Regions from separate parts of the Streptosporangium sp. NPDC003464 genome, predicted to be linked through region 4. Evidence: riboswitches for the same ligand, from Rfam matches in the RefSeq annotation. Region 4 holds a riboswitch; each other region holds the start of a gene.
What was found. A riboswitch is a leader RNA that binds a small molecule or an ion and turns the genes downstream of it on or off. The one in region 4 is predicted to bind cyclic di-AMP.
Positions count from the first base shown of each region.

Region 1: linked by a shared signal. The riboswitch ahead of ACWDS7_RS12330 (C40 family peptidase) and the one ahead of ACWDS7_RS28675 (C40 family peptidase) in region 4 are both predicted to bind cyclic di-AMP.
Region 2: linked by a shared signal. The riboswitch ahead of ACWDS7_RS25050 (coiled-coil domain-containing protein) and the one ahead of ACWDS7_RS28675 (C40 family peptidase) in region 4 are both predicted to bind cyclic di-AMP.
Region 3: linked by a shared signal. The riboswitch ahead of ACWDS7_RS18280 (C40 family peptidase) and the one ahead of ACWDS7_RS28675 (C40 family peptidase) in region 4 are both predicted to bind cyclic di-AMP.

Region 1 is NZ_JBSFPS010000042.1:13,399-18,170, reverse strand. Features, by position in the region: gene serA (phosphoglycerate dehydrogenase) at 1-794, shown strand, start outside; gene ACWDS7_RS12335 (hypothetical protein) at 1,107-1,229, shown strand; gene ACWDS7_RS12330 (C40 family peptidase) at 1,293-1,937, opposite strand; cyclic di-AMP (ydaO/yuaA leader) riboswitch at 1,925-2,152, opposite strand; gene ACWDS7_RS12325 (3-isopropylmalate dehydrogenase) at 2,321-3,367, shown strand; gene ACWDS7_RS12320 (branched-chain amino acid aminotransferase) at 3,540-4,634, shown strand; gene ACWDS7_RS12315 (Uma2 family endonuclease) at 4,689-4,772, opposite strand, start outside.
Region 2 is NZ_JBSFPS010000117.1:22,125-26,896, forward strand. Features, by position in the region: gene ACWDS7_RS25035 (HD domain-containing protein) at 1-35, shown strand, start outside; gene ACWDS7_RS25040 (DeoR/GlpR family DNA-binding transcription regulator) at 120-920, shown strand; gene galT (galactose-1-phosphate uridylyltransferase) at 917-1,996, shown strand; cyclic di-AMP (ydaO/yuaA leader) riboswitch at 2,068-2,203, shown strand; gene ACWDS7_RS25050 (coiled-coil domain-containing protein) at 2,257-3,216, shown strand; gene ACWDS7_RS25055 (hypothetical protein) at 4,056-4,772, shown strand, end outside.
Region 3 is NZ_JBSFPS010000073.1:13,702-18,473, reverse strand. Features, by position in the region: partial or broken gene ACWDS7_RS18285 (IS1182 family transposase) at 1-1,217, opposite strand, end outside; gene ACWDS7_RS18280 (C40 family peptidase) at 1,350-1,805, opposite strand; cyclic di-AMP (ydaO/yuaA leader) riboswitch at 1,951-2,109, opposite strand; gene ACWDS7_RS18275 (hypothetical protein) at 2,376-2,744, opposite strand; gene ACWDS7_RS18270 (NlpC/P60 family protein) at 3,042-3,998, opposite strand; gene ACWDS7_RS18265 (hypothetical protein) at 4,138-4,752, opposite strand.
Region 4 is NZ_JBSFPS010000149.1:188-4,959, reverse strand. Features, by position in the region: gene ACWDS7_RS28685 (TetR/AcrR family transcriptional regulator) at 341-958, opposite strand; gene ACWDS7_RS28680 (LuxR family transcriptional regulator) at 1,127-1,375, shown strand; gene ACWDS7_RS28675 (C40 family peptidase) at 1,535-2,497, opposite strand; cyclic di-AMP (ydaO/yuaA leader) riboswitch at 2,590-2,740, opposite strand; gene ACWDS7_RS28670 (amino-acid N-acetyltransferase) at 3,163-3,729, shown strand; partial or broken gene ACWDS7_RS28665 (RDD family protein) at 3,971-4,772, shown strand, end outside.

The DNA of each region.
Region 1 (4,772 bases), on a different contig from region 4:
GCCCGCTGTTCGAGCTGGACCAGGTCGTCGTCACCCCGCACCTGGGCGCCTCCACCCACGAGGCCCAGGAGAAGGCCGGCACCCAGGTCGCGCGCAGCGTGAAGCTCGCCCTCGCCGGGGAGTTCGTGCCGGACGCGGTCAACGTCCAGGGCGGCGTCGTCGCCGAGGACGTCAAGCCGGGCCTGCCGCTGGCCGAGAAGCTCGGCCGGGTCTTCACCGCCCTCGCGGGCGAGGTCGCCACCAGGCTTGACGTCGAGGTCCGCGGTGAGATCGCCTCCCAGGACGTCCGCGTGCTGGAGCTGGCGGCGCTCAAGGGCATCTTCACCGACGTGGTCGAAGACTCGGTCACCTACGTCAACGCCCCGCTCCTGGCCAAGGACCGCGGCGTGACCGTCGAGCTGGTCACCAGCTCCGAGAGCCCCGACTGGCGCAACGTCGTCACCGTCCGCGGCGTGCTGGCCGACGGCCGCACGGTCTCGGTCTCGGGCACCCTGTCGGGCCCGCGTCAGATCACCAAGATCGTCGAGGTCAACGGCTACCAGATGGAGATCGAGCCGACCGACCACCTGTCGTTCTTCACCTACACCGACCGCCCCGGCATCGTCGGCGTCGTCGGCCGCATCCTCGGCGACCACAGCATCAACATCGCCTCGATGCAGGTGGCCCGGGACGCGAAGGGCGGCAAGGCCCTCATCGCGCTGACCGTCGACTCCGCCATCCCGGCCGACGTGCTCGACGTGATCGGCGCCGAGATCGGCGCCGACAGCGGTCGCTCGGTCGACCTGGCCGACTAGCGCGCACGGCGACGGCTGCCGTCCCCGGGAAGCCGGGGGCGGCAGCCGTTGTGCGTCTCAGCATGTGAGAAGTGTGTACGGAGTGCGGGACGGTGTCCGTACGGGCAGGTAACCTGGCAGGAAATGCGCCAGGTTCTCGCACTCATTACCTGCCGCGGCGGGGCCTGACAGGGCAGGCCGGCAGCCCGCCGCGGTGTGGCGGCGCACGCCGGCCCCGCGCCGCCGGTCCGCGATCCGGACCCGCGGCACTCAGGCCCGGTCCGATCCGTGACCGGAGTCCGGACCATCTCTCCCTGCCCGCATGCGACCGAGATGAGAATCGCCATGTACGACATGTATCCCTGGAACCGTCCCGAAGACGCCGAAGACGAGGCCGCCGACGCGCTCCAGACCGCCCTGGACCGCCGCGACAACGGGGGCGCTCCCACCCGCTAGCCGGGTAGGGCTCTCATCCCGACCCGCGGGGCGCCGGTCCGGGTGACCGGCGCCCTCCGGGGATCAGGGGGTGGCCTGGAGCATCGTGGGGGCGGGCTGGGCCGCGAGCTTGGCCTGTTCGGCGGCGAGCTTCACGCCCGCGCGGTCGGGGCGGACGCCGCCGACGAACGTGCTGCGACGCCAGGAGTTGAGCTTCTCCTCCTTGACCACGTCGCCGGTCTGCGGGGCGTGGACCATGTAACCCGGCTTGGTGATCATGCCGACGTGCCCGAGATTGTGGAAGAAGACGAGGTCGCCGGGCTTGAGGTTCTTCCAGGAGACCTTCTTGGAGAACGCCGCGTACTGGTCGGCGGCCACGCGGGGCAGCTTGATCCCGGCGGCGCCGTAGGCGCGGAGCATCAGGCCGGAGCAGTCGAAGCCGCCGTTGCCGGTGCCGCCCCAGACGTAAGGCGTGCCGCGCTTGGACATGGCCCACTTCACGGCCTTCTTCCAGGCGGGCACGGGAGCATCCTTGGTGACGATCTCCTTGAGCTTGGGCCCGGTGAGCGGCGCGGTGGCGGTGACGGGGGCGGGGGCGTCGGCCTTGGGAGAGTCGGCCTTGGGGGAGTCGGCCAGCGCGAGGGACGGGGTCGCGAGCACGGCGGCGCCGGCGACGAGCAGGGACAGGACGCGGGGGTGAATCTTGCCGGACAGGATGGTTCCTTCCATAGGGCCGGCCGGGTTAGCTGTCGGGCTCGGGCGTGGAGGCCGCCCTACGGCGCGCGAAGCGCTGATTCGCCCCAAGGGATCCGTGAAGGCGGCTCAGGACATGGCTCCGCCAGGCGAAGCGCGGAGTCCTGGGCGGCCGTGGGTCCCGGAAGTGGTTCCCCGGCTCCGCGCAGGCCGAAGGGGGGACGGCCCGGCGGATTAGGCATCGGTTCGAATGCAGAGGACCATAACGAAACTTAACGAAAGGGTCAATACGTCGCAAAAGCGGACAAAGGGATCATAAGAGCCAGGACAGCTGTGGATCATGAGGTCCCGTACGCGCGAAAATGTCCGATGGGTGAGATCGGTGTTCGATTACCGAGACGGACCGGTAAGGTGCCTGCATGGATTCGCGCAACATTCGTCTGGCAGTCATCCCCGGGGACGGGATCGGAGTCGAGGTCGTCACCGAGGGCCTGAAGGTGCTCGAAGCGGTCGGCACGAAGGTGGAGACCGTCACCTACGATCTCGGCGCCAAGCGCTACCACCGGACCGGTGAGACCCTTCCCGACGCGGTCCTGGACGAGCTGCGCGGATACGACGCGATCCTGCTCGGCGCGATCGGCGACCCCAGCGTGCCGCCGGGCATCCTGGAGCGCGACCTGCTGCTCAGGCTCCGCTTCGAGCTCGACCACTACGTCAACCTCCGTCCGGTCAAGCTCTTCCCCGGCGTCGAGACCCCGCTGGGCAAGGCCCGCCCCGAGGACATCGACATGGTCGTCGTCCGTGAGGGCACCGAGAGCCTCTACGCGGGCGCGGGCGGCGTGCTGCGCCGCGGCACCCCGCACGAGGTCGCCACCCAGGAGTCGCTGAACACCGCCTTCGGCGTCGAGCGCGTCGTCCGCTACGCCTTCGACAAGGCGCTCGGTCGTCCCCGCAAGAAGCTGACGCTGGTCCACAAGACCAACGTGCTCACCTACGCCGGTGACCTCTGGGCCCGCACGTTCGACCGGGTCGGCCTGGAATACCCCGACGTCCAGACCGACTACTGCCACGTCGACGCGGCCTCGATGTTCTTCGTCACCCAGCCGGAGCGGTTCGACGTGATCGTCACCGACAACCTCTTCGGCGACATCATCACCGACATCGGCGCCGCCGTCGCCGGCGGCATCGGCCTGGCGGCCAGCGGCAACATCAACCCCGACCGGACCGCGCCGAGCATGTTCGAGCCGGTCCACGGCAGCGCCCCCGACATCGCGGGCCAGGGCAAGGCCGACCCGACCGCCACGATCCTGTCGGTCGCCATGCTCCTGGACCACCTCGGGCTGGCCGACGAGGCCGCCAAGGTCGAGCAGGCCGTCGCCGACGACCTGGTCGAGCGGCTCACCGGCTGGACCGGCCGGACCACTCACGAGATCGGTGACGACATCACCGCCCGAGTAGCCGGCTGACAGAGCCGCCTCCCCCACCCAGACGCGTCTGGCGGCTCACAAGAGCTGTCAGGCGCGTCTTTGTTTATCCCGGCAGTGCCGGTTTTCGACACAGATGCAGTAGTTTCCCGTTACCTGGGTCCATCGCAGAATGGATCCAAGGGCAGACCGCCTCAAGAGAAGGATCTCCGCCATGACCACCGCTCAGAAGCTCAGCTTCGACGTGCAGCTCTCCGACCACGCTCGCACCGCAGCCGAGCGTGAGCAGGTACTGGCGAGCCCCGGGTTCGGGCAGGCATTCACCGATCACATGATCTCGATCGACTACACCGAGGGGGAGGGCTGGCACGACGCGCGGCTCACGCCGTACGGCCCGCTGAGCCTGGACCCGGCGACCGCGGTCTTCCACTACGCCCAGGAGCTCTTCGAGGGCCTGAAGGCCTACCGCCAGGAGAGCGGCGCGATCGCGTCCTTCCGGCCCTACGCCAACGCCGCCCGCTTCAACCAGTCGGCGGTGCGGATGGCCATGCCGGAGCTGCCCGAGGAGGCGTTCGTCGAGTCGCTGGAGCTCCTCGTCCAGACCGATCGCGAGTGGGTCCCCACCACCCCGGGGCACAGCCTCTACCTGCGCCCCTTCATGATCGCCACGCAGGCCGCGCTCGGCGTCAACTACCCGTCCCGGTCCTACCGCTACATGGTGATCGCCTCCCCGGCGGCCGCCTACTTCGGCGGCAGCAAGGCCGTCTCGGTCTGGCTGTCCACCGAATACACCCGCGCCGCCCCCGGCGGCACCGGCTTCGCCAAGTGCGGCGGCAACTACGCGGCGGCCTTCGTCGCCCAGCGTCAGGCCGTCGAGCAGGGCTGTGACCAGGTGGTCTGGCTCGACGCGGCCGAGCACCGCTACGTCGAGGAGATGGGCGGGATGAACCTGTTCTTCGTCTACGGCGACCGCCTGCTCACCCCGGCCCTCACCGGCACGCTCCTGCCCGGCATCACCCGCGACTCGATCCTCGCCCTCGCCTCCGAGCTGGGCCTGACCGCCGAGGAGGGGCGCCTGTCGATCGAGGAGTGGCAGGCGGGCTGCGAGTCCGGCGAGCTCACCGAGGTCTTCGCCTGCGGCACCGCGGCGGTCGTGACCCCCGTCGGCTCGGTCAAGGGCGCCGACCGCGCCTGGACGGTCGGCGACGGCACCCAGGGCCCCGTCACCGCCAGGATCCGCGAGGAGCTGGTCGGCATCCAGTACGGTTCCCGCCCCGACGCCCACGGCTGGGTCCACAAGATCTGCTGACCCGGACACGAGAAGAGCCCGGCCTCCCACCTGGCCGGGCTCTCCTCGCGTGACTCACATCTCGATCAGCCTGCCCGTGTCGATCGTGAGGTTCCACGGCGCGGGCAGGTCGAACGGGTCGCCGAGTTTCACGGAGAC
Region 2 (4,772 bases), on a different contig from region 4:
GGGCGAACATCCATGCCGAGCTTGAGCGGCTGTGAGCAGCTATTCACCAGAATTCAACACCGATCACCCAGCTGCCCCGTGATAATTTGGTGGAATCTGTTTGATTAAGGAGTTGGTCAATGCTCGCCCAACAGCGGCAGCAGGCGATTTTGGAGCGGGTGCGCAGCAGCGGCGGGGTCCGGGTCGCCGACCTCGTCCGCGAGCTCGGCGTGTCCGACATGACGATCCGCAGGGATCTCGAGGTGCTGGCCGAGCGCGGCCTGGTGGAGAAGGTGCACGGCGGGGCCACCGTCGCCGGCCCCGGCTCGACCGAGGAGCCCGGCTTCGCCGCCAAGTCGGTGCGCCAGCAGCCGGAGAAGGAGGCGATCGCCCGGCACGCGGCCCAGCTCGTCCGGCCCGGCACGGCCATCGCGCTGTCGGCCGGGACCACGACCTGGACGCTGGCCGGTTCCGTGGTCGACGTGCCCGACCTGACGGTGATCACCAACTCGATCCGGATCGCCGACGTCTTCCACCGCTCCCCCCGCCCGGACCGCACCGTCGTGCTGACCGGCGGCGTCCGCACCCCCTCCGACGCGCTGGTCGGGCCGGTGGCCGTGGCGGCGATCCGCGGGCTCCACGTGGACACCCTGTTCCTCGGCGTGCACGGGATGAGCGCCCGCGCCGGGTTCACCACGCCCAACCTGCTGGAGGCGGAGACCAACCGCGAGCTGGTCGCCTCCGCGCACCGCCTGGTGGTGCTCGCCGACCACACCAAGTGGGGGACGGTGGGGATCAGCACGATCGCCGAGCTGGCCCAGGCCCACGTGGTGATCACCGACTCCGGCCTGCCGGAGGAAGCCCGCGACGAGCTCACCGCCCAGGTGGGCGAGCTGATCATCACCGAGCCGCAGCAGGAGAGCGAGGCGCTGAGCCGATGAAGCGCACCATCACCCACCTGGCCGACGGCCGGGAACTGTTCTACTTCGACCGGCACGACAGCGCCGACCGCGGCGCGATCGACCAGCGGGACCTGCCGCCCCGCCCGGCGGCCTCCGAGCTGCGCTACGACCCGCTCACCGAGGAGTGGATCGCGGTGGCCGGGCACCGCCAGGGCCGCACCTTCCTCCCCCCGGCGAGTGAGTGCCCGCTGTGCCCGTCGACCCCCGGCCATCTGACCGAGGTCCCCTCAGCCTCCTACGACGTGGTCGTCTTCGAGAACCGCTTCCCCTCCTTCTCCTCCCAGATCGGCGAATACCACCAGGTCGGAGGGTTGAGCGAGGTCCGCCCGGGGGCCGGGCGGTGCGAGGTGGTCTGCTTCACCTCCGATCACGACTCCTCCTTCTCCGCGCTCTCGGCCGACCAGGTCGACCTGGTCATGGAGGCGTGGATCGACCGTACGGCGGAGCTGTCGGCGATGCCGGGCGTGGAGCAGGTGTTCTGCTTCGAGAACCGGGGGGCGGAGATCGGGATCACCCTGGCCCACCCCCACGGCCAGATCTACGCCTACCCCTACGTGACCCCGCGCACCAAGCTCTCCCTCGCCGCGGCCGGACGCCACCGGGAGCGGACCGGCCGCAACCTGTTCGCCGACGTGCTGGCCGCCGAGCGGGAGGCCGGGATCCGCGTGGTCGCCTCGAACGAGCACTGGACGGCCTTCGTCCCCGCCGCGGCGCGCTGGCCCGTGGAGGTCCACCTCTACCCGCACCGCCAGGTCCCCGACCTGGGCGCGCTGGAGCCCGCCGAGCGCGCGGCGTTCGGTCCGCTCTACACGGAGGTGCTGCGCCGCCTGGACGGGCTGTACGGCGTGGTCATGCCGTACGTCGCGGCCTGGCACCAGGCGCCGGTGAACGTCGGGCGCGACCTCTCCTACGCGCACCTGGAGCTGTTCAGCATCCGGCGGGCGCCGAACAAGCTGAAGTATCTCGCCGGGTCGGAGTCGGCCATGGGGGCTTTCGTGAACGACGTCCTTCCCGAGGAGGCGGCGCGCCTTTTGCGAGAAGTTGTCACAGGATGATCACTTATTAGTCTCAGATTGGGGTCGCGTTACCTGGGGTTTACCACTACTATCCTCACACATCGGACCTAATGTCCGAAATGCCTAATTCCGGGCGCGTCGCCCGGGAGCCGGGGAACCACCGCACTTGGGGTGAACCACTTCGGTGGAAGGGCTTCCTCCAGCCCGAACCCGTCAGCTAACCCGGTAGGCGGATGGAGAGGAGAGTCGTGGCGGCTCTATCCCCCACGTTCCGTCGCCATGCGGCCTTGACCATTTCCGTGGTTTCGGTCCTCGCGTTCACCTCCGGCACGGCGACCGCGGGCAGCGCGGCCCCCAAGCCCAAGACCGCGGGCAGCGCGGCCCCCAAACCCAAGGAGTCCCAGCTCCGCGCCGAACTGGCCGACCTGAACAAGCGGGTCGACACGCTCATCGAGACCTACGCCGCCAAGCGCGAGTCCCTCAGGAAGGCCCAGGCCGCGGAGGTGGTCGCCAAGGCGGACCTGCGCAAGGCCGAGACCGCCTACCAGGAGGCCGACAAGCAGGTCGACTCCATCGCCCAGCTCCGCTACCAGAGCAGCACCGGCGACCTACCGTCCCTGCTGTTCTCCACCAACATCGACATGGGCGGCGCCGCGATCATGCAGCAGCTCACCGCCCAGCAGAGCGCCTACCTGCAGGGCTTCGCCCAGAGCCGGGACCTGAAGAAACAGGCGGCGGAGAAGGCGGCCCGGCTCACCGAGCAGATCGGCCAGGAGACCGCGGCGGTGGCCACCCAGCGCAAGGAGGCCGAGAAGCTGATCGACGCCATCGAGAAGAAGCTCGACGCGCTCGTCCCCACGGGCTCCGGCCGCCGGGCCGACGGCAGTTGGGCGCCCCAACTGCCCACGGGCGCCGACAACATCACCGACCGCACCCGGATCATGCGCGAGGCCATCGAGAAGCGCTTCGCCCTGCCCTACACGGTCGGCTGCTACCGGGCCGTGAACGACGGCGGCGAACACCCGCTCGGCCGCGCCTGCGACTTCATGATGAGCACCGGCGGCTCGATGCCCTCGGCCGCCCACGTCAAGCTCGGCGACGAGATCGCCGCCTGGGCCGTCAAGAACAGGGCCAGCCTCGGCGTCAAATACGTGATCTGGCGCCAGCGCATCAACTCCGGCTCCGGCTGGCGTCCCATGTCCGACCGCGGCGGCGTCACCGCCAACCACTTCGACCACACGCACATCTCGATGTACTAGCGTCCTGCTGTCCTGTCCTGACCTGCGCCTGCGCCGCTGTGGCGACGGCCCTGACGAACACGCGGCGACCTTGATGCGGGCGGCGAGCCGCAGCGCGACGCTTCCGGAAGCGGGACGTCACGCGGCTTGCCGCCCCTCGGCGGAGCGAGGACGCGCTCCTGCTTGCCGCCGAGCGGCTTGACCTGCCCACGCGCGTGGACGATGCCGCGCGGGCGCAGGCCGGGGCGCCCAACCGTTCCCGGACAGCCGGTTTGTGGGCGTATCCCACGCGGCGACTTGCAGCGACTGGGGCGAGTAGTGCTCGTTGAGCACTACCTGCGACGCCTCCACGTATCTACCTTCTTCTCTTCTCTCCCAGGCGCTCTGTCGGTTTGTGTCCCCGGCTGTCCTGAAGTCGCTGGACATCCCAGGCAGCCTCCCCGGAGTGCGGACGGCGCCGCTGGAGCGCACGCGCTGTCACATTGCCGGCAGCGCCGCCCGGACAGGCGGCGCCGCCCGACGGAAAGGGGACGGAGCGGGAGAAGCGGAGGGAGAAGGCGGAGGAGAAGCGGAAGGGGTCGCCGGACGGCCTGGTGGACCTGCACATCACCGCCGCGCCGCCCGAGGGTTCAAGCGGCCGGCCCGAGTGCGCAAGCTCGTCGAGGGCAGAGCCCCGTCCCTGACCCTCGCATCGGCTCCGTACGGCGAGCTGGAGAGGGTCGAGCACCAGCCGGGGTGGGGAAACCAGGTGAAAGTCGTCGGCTGGGCCATGGACGACGCCTCGGCCACCGCGCCCAGCCAGGTGCTGGTCTACAACAGGGCATCGTCCTGGTGGACCACCGCCGACGCCTATCGGCCCGATGTCGCACATTGGGGGGGACAGGCTGGAGATCCCCGAGCACGTGTCACTGACGGACTACACCCCGGCCATCGACTTCGACACCTACGGTGAGATCGTCAAGGACAAGGTCGACTGGGACCAGGCCCTGCAGAACTCCTACCTCGCGTTGAAGATCCTCGGTCAGCTGTCGGGCTGGGTCGACACGGACTTCGGCAGGACTCTGGAGATCGTCGCCGGAGCGAGCTACCAGATCGGCAAGGCCATCAGCGACTTCCTGCCCGCGGCCACCGGCATGGGATTGGGCGTGCTGAGCAATGTGGCCACCGCGAACATGCTCGGGGCGGTCATGGCAGGCGTCCAGGCTCTGCTGCCGCTGTTCACCGACTCCATGCCGGGCGGCGTCCAGGGCGAGATCATGGCGCTGCGGGACGAGATCTCGGAGTTGGGGAAGCAGATGCAGGCCCGCTTCGACTCCGTCGACGCCCAGCTGTCGGTGATCTACACCGACATGGTGAACAAATTCGACGAGGTCATCCGGATGGGCCGGATCACCCAGACGCAGCTCTACCAGGTGAACTTGCAGATCTCCACGTTGAGCTCCCAGCTCGACAGCTGGGGCGCGGAGATCTTCGCCGCCCTGCAGGAGATCGCCCTCCATGACGCCTCGGCTGTGCTCGACGGGTACGTGCACTACGCCGCCGACCACAACAGGGAGCAGATCCCCAAGGAGCGGTAT
Region 3 (4,772 bases), on a different contig from region 4:
CTCCGGCGGGGCAGGTCATGACGCGGTTGTCCCAGTCGATGGTGAAGTCGCTGACGGCGAAGCCGTTGCCCTCGGCGCTTTGCCAGGCGTTGTCGGGCATCATCGGTCCCAGCAGCTCGATGCCGCGGCGATCGGCGCGTGCGAGGTTGTGCGCGCTCATGTAGCCCTTGTCGGCCAGATGCACCGCCGGTGTCAGCTCGTGCGAGGCCAGGGCCTCCTGAACCTGGTCGGTGGCTTCGTAGTCGCTGCCAGGCGACGGGGCGGTGATCACGTTGGTGATCAAATGCGGGGCGTCGGTGTCGCACGTCTCGGTGAGGTGCACCTTGTAGCCGTCCCAGTGCGAGTCGCGCTTGGTTCCCGATCAGGCCTCGCCGTCATACGGAGAGATCTGGCGGATCGTGCCTGGCGGCTGCTCGTCAGGGGCTCGCCAGCGCAGTTGATCGTCGATGGTGACGTACTGCTGGATCCATACGTGGCGCAGCGTCTGCACCGCGGGGAGGTCGCGCAGCCATCCGGGAGCGGCCGGGCGAGTACACCGCACGCAGGACGCCGTTCCCGTCGGCGCCGATCTCGTGGCCAAGTCGAATGCGCTCAGCCTTGTTCTGGGGCAGTCGATAGTCCTCAACGCGAGCCTCGTAGCGCTCGAACCACCCACGTTCGGCCTGAGCGAGCAGCCAGTCAGGTGCGGCGGCGGCCAGCGCGTTGAGCGCGGCGCGCACCGTTTCATGCACCTGCTCCAGCCGATTCATCGTGCGCATAGCCGTGAGCACATGGGTGGAGTCCGTCCGCTGCCGATCACCGGCTCGCAGCAGCCCGGCGGTCATGGCACGCTCCAGGATCGTGTCCAGCAGGCTTTGTTCAAGCGACCCTGCGATCAGGCGAGCCCGGAACTCGCTGAGCACCGAGTGGTCGAAGCCGGCGTCGGTCAGCTCTGACCCGAGCGCGTACTTCCAGTCGATCCGCGCCCGCACGGCCTCAGCCGCCTGCCGGTCGGACAATCCCTCGCCGAACTGCAGGATCGACACCAGCGCCAGCCGAGCAGGGGACAGCGCTGGCCGGCCACGAGCGGAGAACGCCACGGCGAAGTCACCGTCCTGGAACAGGACACCCAACGCATCTCGGATGCGGATCGCCAGGCTGCCTTTCGGGAAGGCTGCCCGGGCTACCATCAGGGTTGCCGTCGGGATCTGATCTGGACCAGTCGAACGCAGCGACACCCACGACTCCATCCGCGAGCAAGAACGACAATAGCGGCCCCGTGATCACAGACGTGATCACGGGGCCGCTGCTTTTTGATCTACTTCGCCAACGGTGTCTCCACCGGGGATGGGCGGGGCCGATTCCCTCCGTCAGCCGCCGGGGCGGACCGCTCCGGCGAAGGAGGACTTGTAGTACCCCTTCAGCCGCACGGTCCGGACCGTCTTGCCGCTGCTCGGCGAGTGGACCATCTTGCCCTTGCCGACATACATGCCCACGTGGCCCTTGCCGTAGAAGAACAGCAGGTCACCGGGGCGCAGGCTGCGCCACGAGACCTTCTTCCTGACGGCGCGGTACTGGCTGTGCGTGATCCGGGGGAGGGAGACGCCGGCCTTGCGCCACGCGTACTGGACGAGCCCGGAACAGTCGAACGCGCCGGGACCGGAGGCTCCCCACCGGTACGGATCGCCGATCTGCTTCGTGGCCGCCGAGACGGCCTTGGCCGCCTTCGCCTTCTGTCGTGCGACCTTGCTCGTGCCGGCCTTCCTGGTCTTGCCCGTCCCGGCCTTGGCGGCCTTCGCGGTGCTTTTGACCTGGATGACATGCACGTTGTCCGTCTCCGCCTGTGCCGCCGCGGAGCCCAGCGCGACCGCTCCGGAGGAGGCGGTCAGGGTGAGTGCGACACCGCCGAGGGAAAGGCGGGCAAGGCGCGACAGACGAGGGTTACGCAGGGTGGTAGACAGGATTTCTCCTTGGGACTTCCACTGATGCCTACCGGGTTAGCTGACGGATTCGGGCGGGGAAGTCGCCCTACGGCATGACATATGCCGATTCACCCCTGGCCATACCTTGAGGGCCCTTGGGTCCCCGGTTCCATGCCTCCTGGCTGCACGGATTCGGCAGGCCGCCGCGGGTGGGGTCCGACCCCTCAGGGGAGCGGCGGCCAGTTGGATTCTTTAGCGGAATGCCGGCTTCCGGGCAGGCATCCATCGCGGTGACATGGCGTGCCACCGCGACGCCAGAAGGTACTCCGATCCCCAAATTTCAGCAAAGCAATGCAAAGGAAATGGAGATCGACAAGGACTTCCGAAGTTCCGTAATCCCTGCGTGATAGGCGGTTCTCTTATCCCGTTATGACTCTCGTCACATTCTCCTGAGCATCATGTGAAGATCGTCTTTTATGTAACATCAGTCACACTTATTGCGATCTTCGATCCCCGCCGGCGGAGCGGGTCGCCGGGCCAGGACTCGCAGGCGTTGTCCGCCTCCGCGGTGATCGCCGCCAGGCGGCTCCGGTCGGCGTCGACGTCGGCGTCGGCGTCGAAGACCCCCTCCTCGCCGTAGCGGGCGGTGAACGTGCCCGCGCCGTCGACGCGCCGCTCCTCCAGCACCCTGCCGATGCCCAGGGCATAGGAGAGCACGGCCGGGGGCGGGGCCCACCCCACGCCCCCGGGCCGGGTGGTCCTGGCGGTCCGGCCCGCCGTGTCGTAGACCGTGGCGGTGGTGGCCGCCAGACCTCCCGGGTCCCGGGCGGCCGCGCGGGACATCGACGCCCCCGCTGAACGCGGACGCCTCTCACGAGAGCCGCGGCGAGGGGCGTCCGGCGGACCTGAGGCAGGGCCGTACGCCTGGCCCGGAGCGGCCGGCTACTCCAAGCGCCTGACCGTCAGGGGCGGACGGACACTCCGGGAGACCGGCGGTCGGGGCGGACGGACGCTCCGGGAACGGACATTCCGGGAGAGGCCATCAGGGACGGACAGCCATCGCAGGCACCCGGCGGTCAAGAACAAGCCCAGGCGCCCGGCGGGCAAGCACAGCGGGCGGCTGCTCCGGGAGACCGGCCGTCAGGGGCGGACGGCCCCGACCAGGCGGCGGCCGTAGGCCGACAGGGGGACGACCTTGACGACGTCTCCGGTCTGCGGGGCGTGGACGATCCGGCCGTTGCCGGCGTAGATGCTCACGTGGCCCAGGCCCTCGCTGAAGATGAGGTCTCCGGCCTGGAGCTCGCTCAGTGAGACCTTACGGCTCGCGCCCCAGCTCCACTGCTCCCAGGTCGTACGGGGGAGGCTGACGCCGCCGCTGCGCCAGGACGCCTGGACGAGGCCGGAGCAGTCCCAGCCGCCCGGACCCGTGCCTCCGTACTGGTACGGCTTGCCGATCTGGGCGAAGGCGAAGTCCAGGGCGGCCCGGGCGTTGCCCGAGGCCGGGCCGTTGTACTGGATCCCGGTGCTGTTGGGGTTGCCGGTCTTGAAGGTGCCGAGCTCGCGCAGCAGCTTGGTCTGGGCCCTGACCATCTTCTCGACCTTGGCCTTCTCCGCGGCCAGCTCGTCGCGTGTCGCGTCGGCCTCGCCCAGGGCGACCTTGGCCTTGTCGCGGTTGTCGCGCAGCGCCTTGTTGGCCTCGTCGAAGGCCTCCAGGGAGCGGGCGCGGGCGGCGGACATCTGCTCGGCCCTGGCCAGGCCACCCAGCAGCAGCCCGGGGTCGGGCTGGCTCATCAGGCCCTGCCAGCCGGTCACACCGGCGAGCTGGTAGCTGCTGACGGCCATCGTGACCAGCTCCTGGCGGAGCCCGGCGACCTTGGCGTTCTGGCGCGTGAGATCGGTGTTGAGCGTCTCGTACTTCTTCCGGGCCTTCTTCAGCTTCTCGCCGGCCTGGTTGTACTTCTCGACGACCTTGTCGGCCTGCTCGTTGAGCTTGTCCAGCTTCTTCTTGGCCTGAGCGACCGTCGGTTTCGGCTCGGCGAGAGCCCCGCCGACCGGCAGCAGGAGCAGCGCGAGGGCCAGCCCTGCGGCCATCGGCATCCGCCTGAATCCAACCGGCATACCTGCCACGGCCACAGTGCCGCCTCCCCAAGTGCAAAGACCTGGGCGGAATAGTACAGAACTAGTAAGGGTCAGCTCACCTTTTTGGCTGATTTGCTCGTTTAACCGCAGGTGGCGGTCAAGCGCAGGCCGCGATCCCGCAGATCTTCGCGGTCATCTTGGTGGCGTCCCGCAGCTGGTCGGCCCAGTCGCGCTTGACCGGCTTGGCGTACTCCCCGGCCCAGAGGTAGACCAGGACGGCGCTGCCCTTGCGGACGACCACGCTCCGGTCCCCGCCGACGCCGACCTTCCCGCCGTAGTAGACCTGCCCGGAGACCTTCAGGGCGTCGTCGCCGAGCCCGGCCACGGCCGTGGAGACGTACCGGTAGCTGGAGCCGCTGTCGGTCCGGGACCCGCACGCGGACAGGGCCGCGCGCACCTGGGCCATGGCCTGCTCCGCGGCCGCCCTGGAGCCGTACAGGACCACCTGCTCGACCTTCATGAAATCCGGGACACCGGTGAACGTCACCGTCCGGGCGGCGACCCGTCCCGCCTTGCCCGGGGCGTTCTTGCCGCACGGGTCCAGCGCGAGCCGCGCCTTCGGCGAGTCGCTGACCTTCCAGTTGGTCTCGGGGTCGTTGTCCTTCGTGGCCGCTGCCTTCTCGTAGAGCAGGAAACCCCGGGGGATGCCGGGGGCGGCGGCGGCCGTGCCCGCCACGAGAGCGGCGCATACCAGCGCGATGGTCATCTTCATCGGATCAACCTCCAGTGTGA
Region 4 (4,772 bases):
GGGCCTCCCCCGCCGCCGGCCTCGGGTATCGCACGCGGGCCCCAGGTTTCGTGCGCGGCCCCGGGTCTCGCACGCGGGTCCCGGGTTTCGTACGCCGGGCCTCGGCTCTCGCCCGCCGGACCCCGGCTCCGGGTCTTGCCCGCCGGGCCCCGGCTCGGTCGGCCCGGCCCGGCGCCGTCGCGAGGAGTCCCGGCTCCCGGGCGCTCAGCTCCCGGGTTCCCACGTTCGCCGGTTCCCACGTTCGCCGGCTCTCAGCCGTTCACCGCCGCCGGCTTCCGGGTTCTCACCGCCTGGCACCTGGACCTCACCGCAGTCGGCTCCTGGGCTCTCACGGCGGCTCTCACGGTGTGTCCGCCCTCGCTCTCCCGGGAGTGCGGGCCAGCCCGGCCATGAGCCAGCGCAGCGCCTCGGCGAACAGCTCGGACGGCACCGCGGCGCGGTCGACGCGGCGTTGCGTGACGAGCCCCTCGAAGAGCCCGATGATCGCGGTCGCCACGGCGGCCGGGTCGTGTGCCGCGCAGCGCGGGGCCACCAGGCGGGCGACAGCCGTACGGGGGGCCCACCAGCGGGCGGCCAGACGGTCGAGTAATTCCGGCCGGGTCAGCGCATAGCGCAGAAACTCCATTTCCAGCGTGCTCCAGGCCGTGTGTCGATCGGCCACCCCGGCCAGATAGTCGCCGAATGCCGCAAAGGCGGTCTCGTCGTCCTCACATTGGGAGGGGATTTCCCCGACGCCGTCAAGGGGGTGGGCGGCGTGCTCGTCGAAGAGTGCGAGGAAGAGGTCATCTTTTCCGGTGAAATGTGAGTAGACGGCACCGACCGTGTGGCCCGCCCTGGAGGCGATCTCGTCGACCGAGGCCCCGGCGAAACCTTGTTCTGCGAAGACTTCGCCCGCGGCGGCCAGCAGGCGCTTGCGGGTGCGCGCCTTGGCTTGGCTGCGACTTAACCGCAAAGGCACTGACATATCATGAGTACTTCACGTAGCGGACGCTATGTCAATAGCGTCCGTCGCCCCTATGGAGATCGGAGCTTGACGACCTTTGAACAAGGCGTTTACCGTTCCTGACGGGCGGCCTTGATTCCAACATACTCACGCCTGAGTTCAGTGCGGGGGGAGCGACTCCAGATGGCATATCCCGAAGTGGATTCCCGTCGCGGCGAAAGCCTCCTGGGCATGGGCGAGATCGGTCTAAGTGACGAAGATCTCGTGCTCCTGGCAGAACTTGCCAAGGGCGTCACCGTGGACCGGGTGGGGCGTCGTCTCGACATCAGTGGCCGGACCGTCCGGCGCAGACTCCGTGGGATCTGCGACCGCATCGGTGTCGCCACGGCGATCGAGGCCGTGGCCTGGGCCGCCCGCCGCCGTCTGATCTAGCTCCTGCGGAGGGCCGGCCCGCCGCCCGGCCCGCGGCCTCGGCAGGAACCCGCGGTCCGCGACCTCGGCAGGGGGATCGCGGTCGCGGCCTCAGTCAAGGATCCGGCCTCGGTAAGGGATCCCGGAGACCCCGGCCGCCGCGGCCCCAGGCCCGGCGGCTCAGTCCGCGACCCGGACGCCTCCGGCGAAGGGCCGGTTCTCGATCGAGGCGATGTGGATGACGTCACCGGTCTGGGGGGCGTGGACCATCAGGCCGGCGCCGATGTAGATCCCGACGTGGTGCAGGTCGCTGTAGAAGAAGACCAGGTCGCCCGGGCGGAGCTGCTCCTTGGAGATGTGGGTGCCCGCGGTCCACTGGTCGCCGGTGTAGTGCGGCAGGCTGATGCCGACCTTCTGGTAAGCCCACATGACCAGGCCGGAGCAGTCGAAGGAGTTGGGCCCCTCGGCGCCCCAGACATACGGCTTGAGCTGCTGGCTGAGCGCCCAGCGGGCGGCTTCGGCGGCCTTGCCGCTGCCGACGACCGGCACGCTGATCTTCACCCGGTTGCCCCGGGTGGTCTTGGCCCGGCTGCGCACCTCGCTGAAGAGGTCGCTCTCGACCCTGGTGACGAGCCGCTCGATCTTGGTGCGCTTGGCGCCGATGTCGGACAGGAGGTCCTTGACCTCGGCGGTGCGGGCCTTGGCGCCGGCCTGCGCCCGCTCGGCGGCCTTGATCGCCTGGGCGACCTGGGCGACCTCCTCGTTCTGCTGCTGCTGGAGGGCGTAGCTCGTGGTCGCCAGGTCGAGGAAGGTGTCGGGGTCGGCGGACTGGGTGAAGGCGAGGGTCGAGCCCAGGCCCCCCGACATGTAGTTGCTCTGCGCCAGGAGACTGGCCTTGGTGCGCCGGGCCGCCAGCTCGGACTCGCTGACGGCGAGGGTCTTCTTGGCGCTCGCGGCGGCGCGCTGCGCCTGCTTGAGCTTGACCCGCCCGCCGTTGTACTGCTCGGTGAGCGTTTCGATCTCGGTGTGCAGCTTCTCGACCTGTTTGGCGAGCTCCTGGAGACCGGGCTGCGGGTCGGCGGTGGCCGAGACCAGAGGGGTGCCGAGGGTCAGGGAGGCGAACGCCAGTCCGATGACCGTCATGCGGCGGGTGAGTCCACGTGAGGCGTGTTCTCGACGGCGGGCATGTCTGCCCGCGCGCTCTCTCCCACGGTCACGCGTGCGCTTCACCAACAGGCTCCTCTCTCGGCCGCCTACCGGGTTAGCTGACGGGTTCGGGCCGGAGGCAGCCCTACCGAGGGTGCTGGTGCCACCTCGGATTCACCCCGGGGGACTAAAGGGTGGGTCCCCGGTTCCCCGGGTCCGGGGATTCGGCGGTTCAGCGCTTTAACATCGCTGACATCGAGCACGGACATTAGTGCAATTGGAGGTTCATGCTCAACCAGAACTACAAACTCGGTAGAGCTTTCACAACTGAAATGTCACGAGGAGATCACGCGACTTCATGATCGACATGCACTCCAAGCTGGTTTTATGGGGCGCCGGGGCGGCTCGGCCGGAGGTCTCCGCAGCTCCATGACCATGTGAAAGGCGAGTTCCGCTCCTCCGTCCACACCTTCAGCCCAGCGTCATGAATCAACTACTGAGGGTCATCTGGTGGCTATGGGTCACGAGTTAAGGGTGAGCCGTAATTCGAGCGCTCCGAGGACGTACGCTGATCGGTCATGGAGCAGGTTGCGCAGCATTCCTCCACCCCGGCCGCGGACGGCGCCGGGACCGTGGGGCGGCCGCAGGCCGACGCGGCGGGCGTGGACGCGGGGCAGGGGCCGCCGGGCCGGTCGGAGGCCGCTCCGGACGCGGCCGCGGTCACGGTACGGCGTGCCCGCACGCCGGACGTGCGCGCCATCCGGCGGCTCGTCGACACCTACGGAGGAGCCGGCCCGCGCCTCCTGGAGAAGGCCACGGTCACCCTGTACGAGGACATCCAGGAATTCTGGGTGGCCGAGCGGGCCGGCGCGGTCGTGGGCTGCGGGGCGCTCCACGTCCTCTGGGAGGACCTCGCCGAGATCCGCACCGTCGCCGTCGACCCCGCCTGCCGGGGGCTGGGCATCGGCCACAAGATCGTCTCCGAGCTGATCCGCACCGCCGGCGGACTCGGACTCCGCAGGGTCTTCTGCCTCACCTTCGAGGTCGAGTTCTTCGCCCGGCACGGATTCCGCGAGATTCAGGGCACGCCCGTCTCCCCGGAGGTCTACGCCGAACTTCTCGCCTCATATGACGAGGGTGTCGCCGAGTTCCTCGATCTTGAGCACGTCAAGCCGAACACCTTGGGAAACACCCGGATGCTGCTCCATCTGACGCGCGATCAGGGCTGACGTGACCTTGACGGTTACCGATCAGAAAGATGACTGTTGATACCTATCTCGATACCTTGTGCTGCAGCAAGCATGTGAGCCTCACATATGGCCACATGCGCCGTCGAAGTAGTGAGGTGACGCGGTGAGCACCGGACAGCCGCCGTATCAGGATGATCCCGACCGCGATCGCACACCGTCGGGACAGCCGGAGTACGGACAGCACAATGCGGGTCGAGCCCCTGGCGAACATGATCCCGACGTGACAATTGTGGGATATCGATCGGATGCCTCACAGCCGCACACCGGTCCGGGGCAGACCCAGCCCGGTTACGGTCAGCAGCAGGGCTACGGTCAGCAGCAGGGCTACGGTCAGCAGCAGGGCTACGGTCAGCAGCCGGTGACCGGCGCCTACGGCCAGCAGCCCGCCTACGGGCAGCAGCCCGCCCAGCCGGACTACGGCCAGCAGCAGGGCTACGGCCAGCAGCCCGCCTACGGGCAGCAGCAGTCCTACGGCCAGCAGCCCGCCCAGCCGGACTACGGGCAGCAGCAGGCCTACGGTCAGCAGCAGGGGACCGGCGCCTACGGGCAGCAGCAGGGCTACGGCCAGCAGCCGGTGACCGGCGCCTACGGCCAGCCCGCCCAGGAGCAGTCCTACGGCCAGCAGGGCTACGGTCAGCAGTCGGGGACCGGTGCCTACGGTCAGCCCACCCAGGAGCAGTCCTACGGCCAGCAGCAGTCCTACGGCCAGCAGCCCGCCCAGCCGGACTACGGGCAGCAGCAGGGCTACGGCCAGCAGCCCGCCTACGGGCAGCAGCAGGGTTACGGCCAGCAGGCTCCGGCCTACGGCCAGCAGGACGCCCAGCAGGGCTACGGGCAGCAGCAGGCGTACGGCCAGCAGCAGGCGTACGGCCAGCAGCCCGCCTACGGGCAGCAGCAGGGTTACGGCCAGCAGGCTCCCGCCTACGGCCAGGGATACGCGCCGCAGGGCGCGACGCCTCCCGGCGCCCCCGCTCCGCTCGCGGAGTGGTGGCAGCGCCTGGTGGCCCGCATCCTCGACCTCC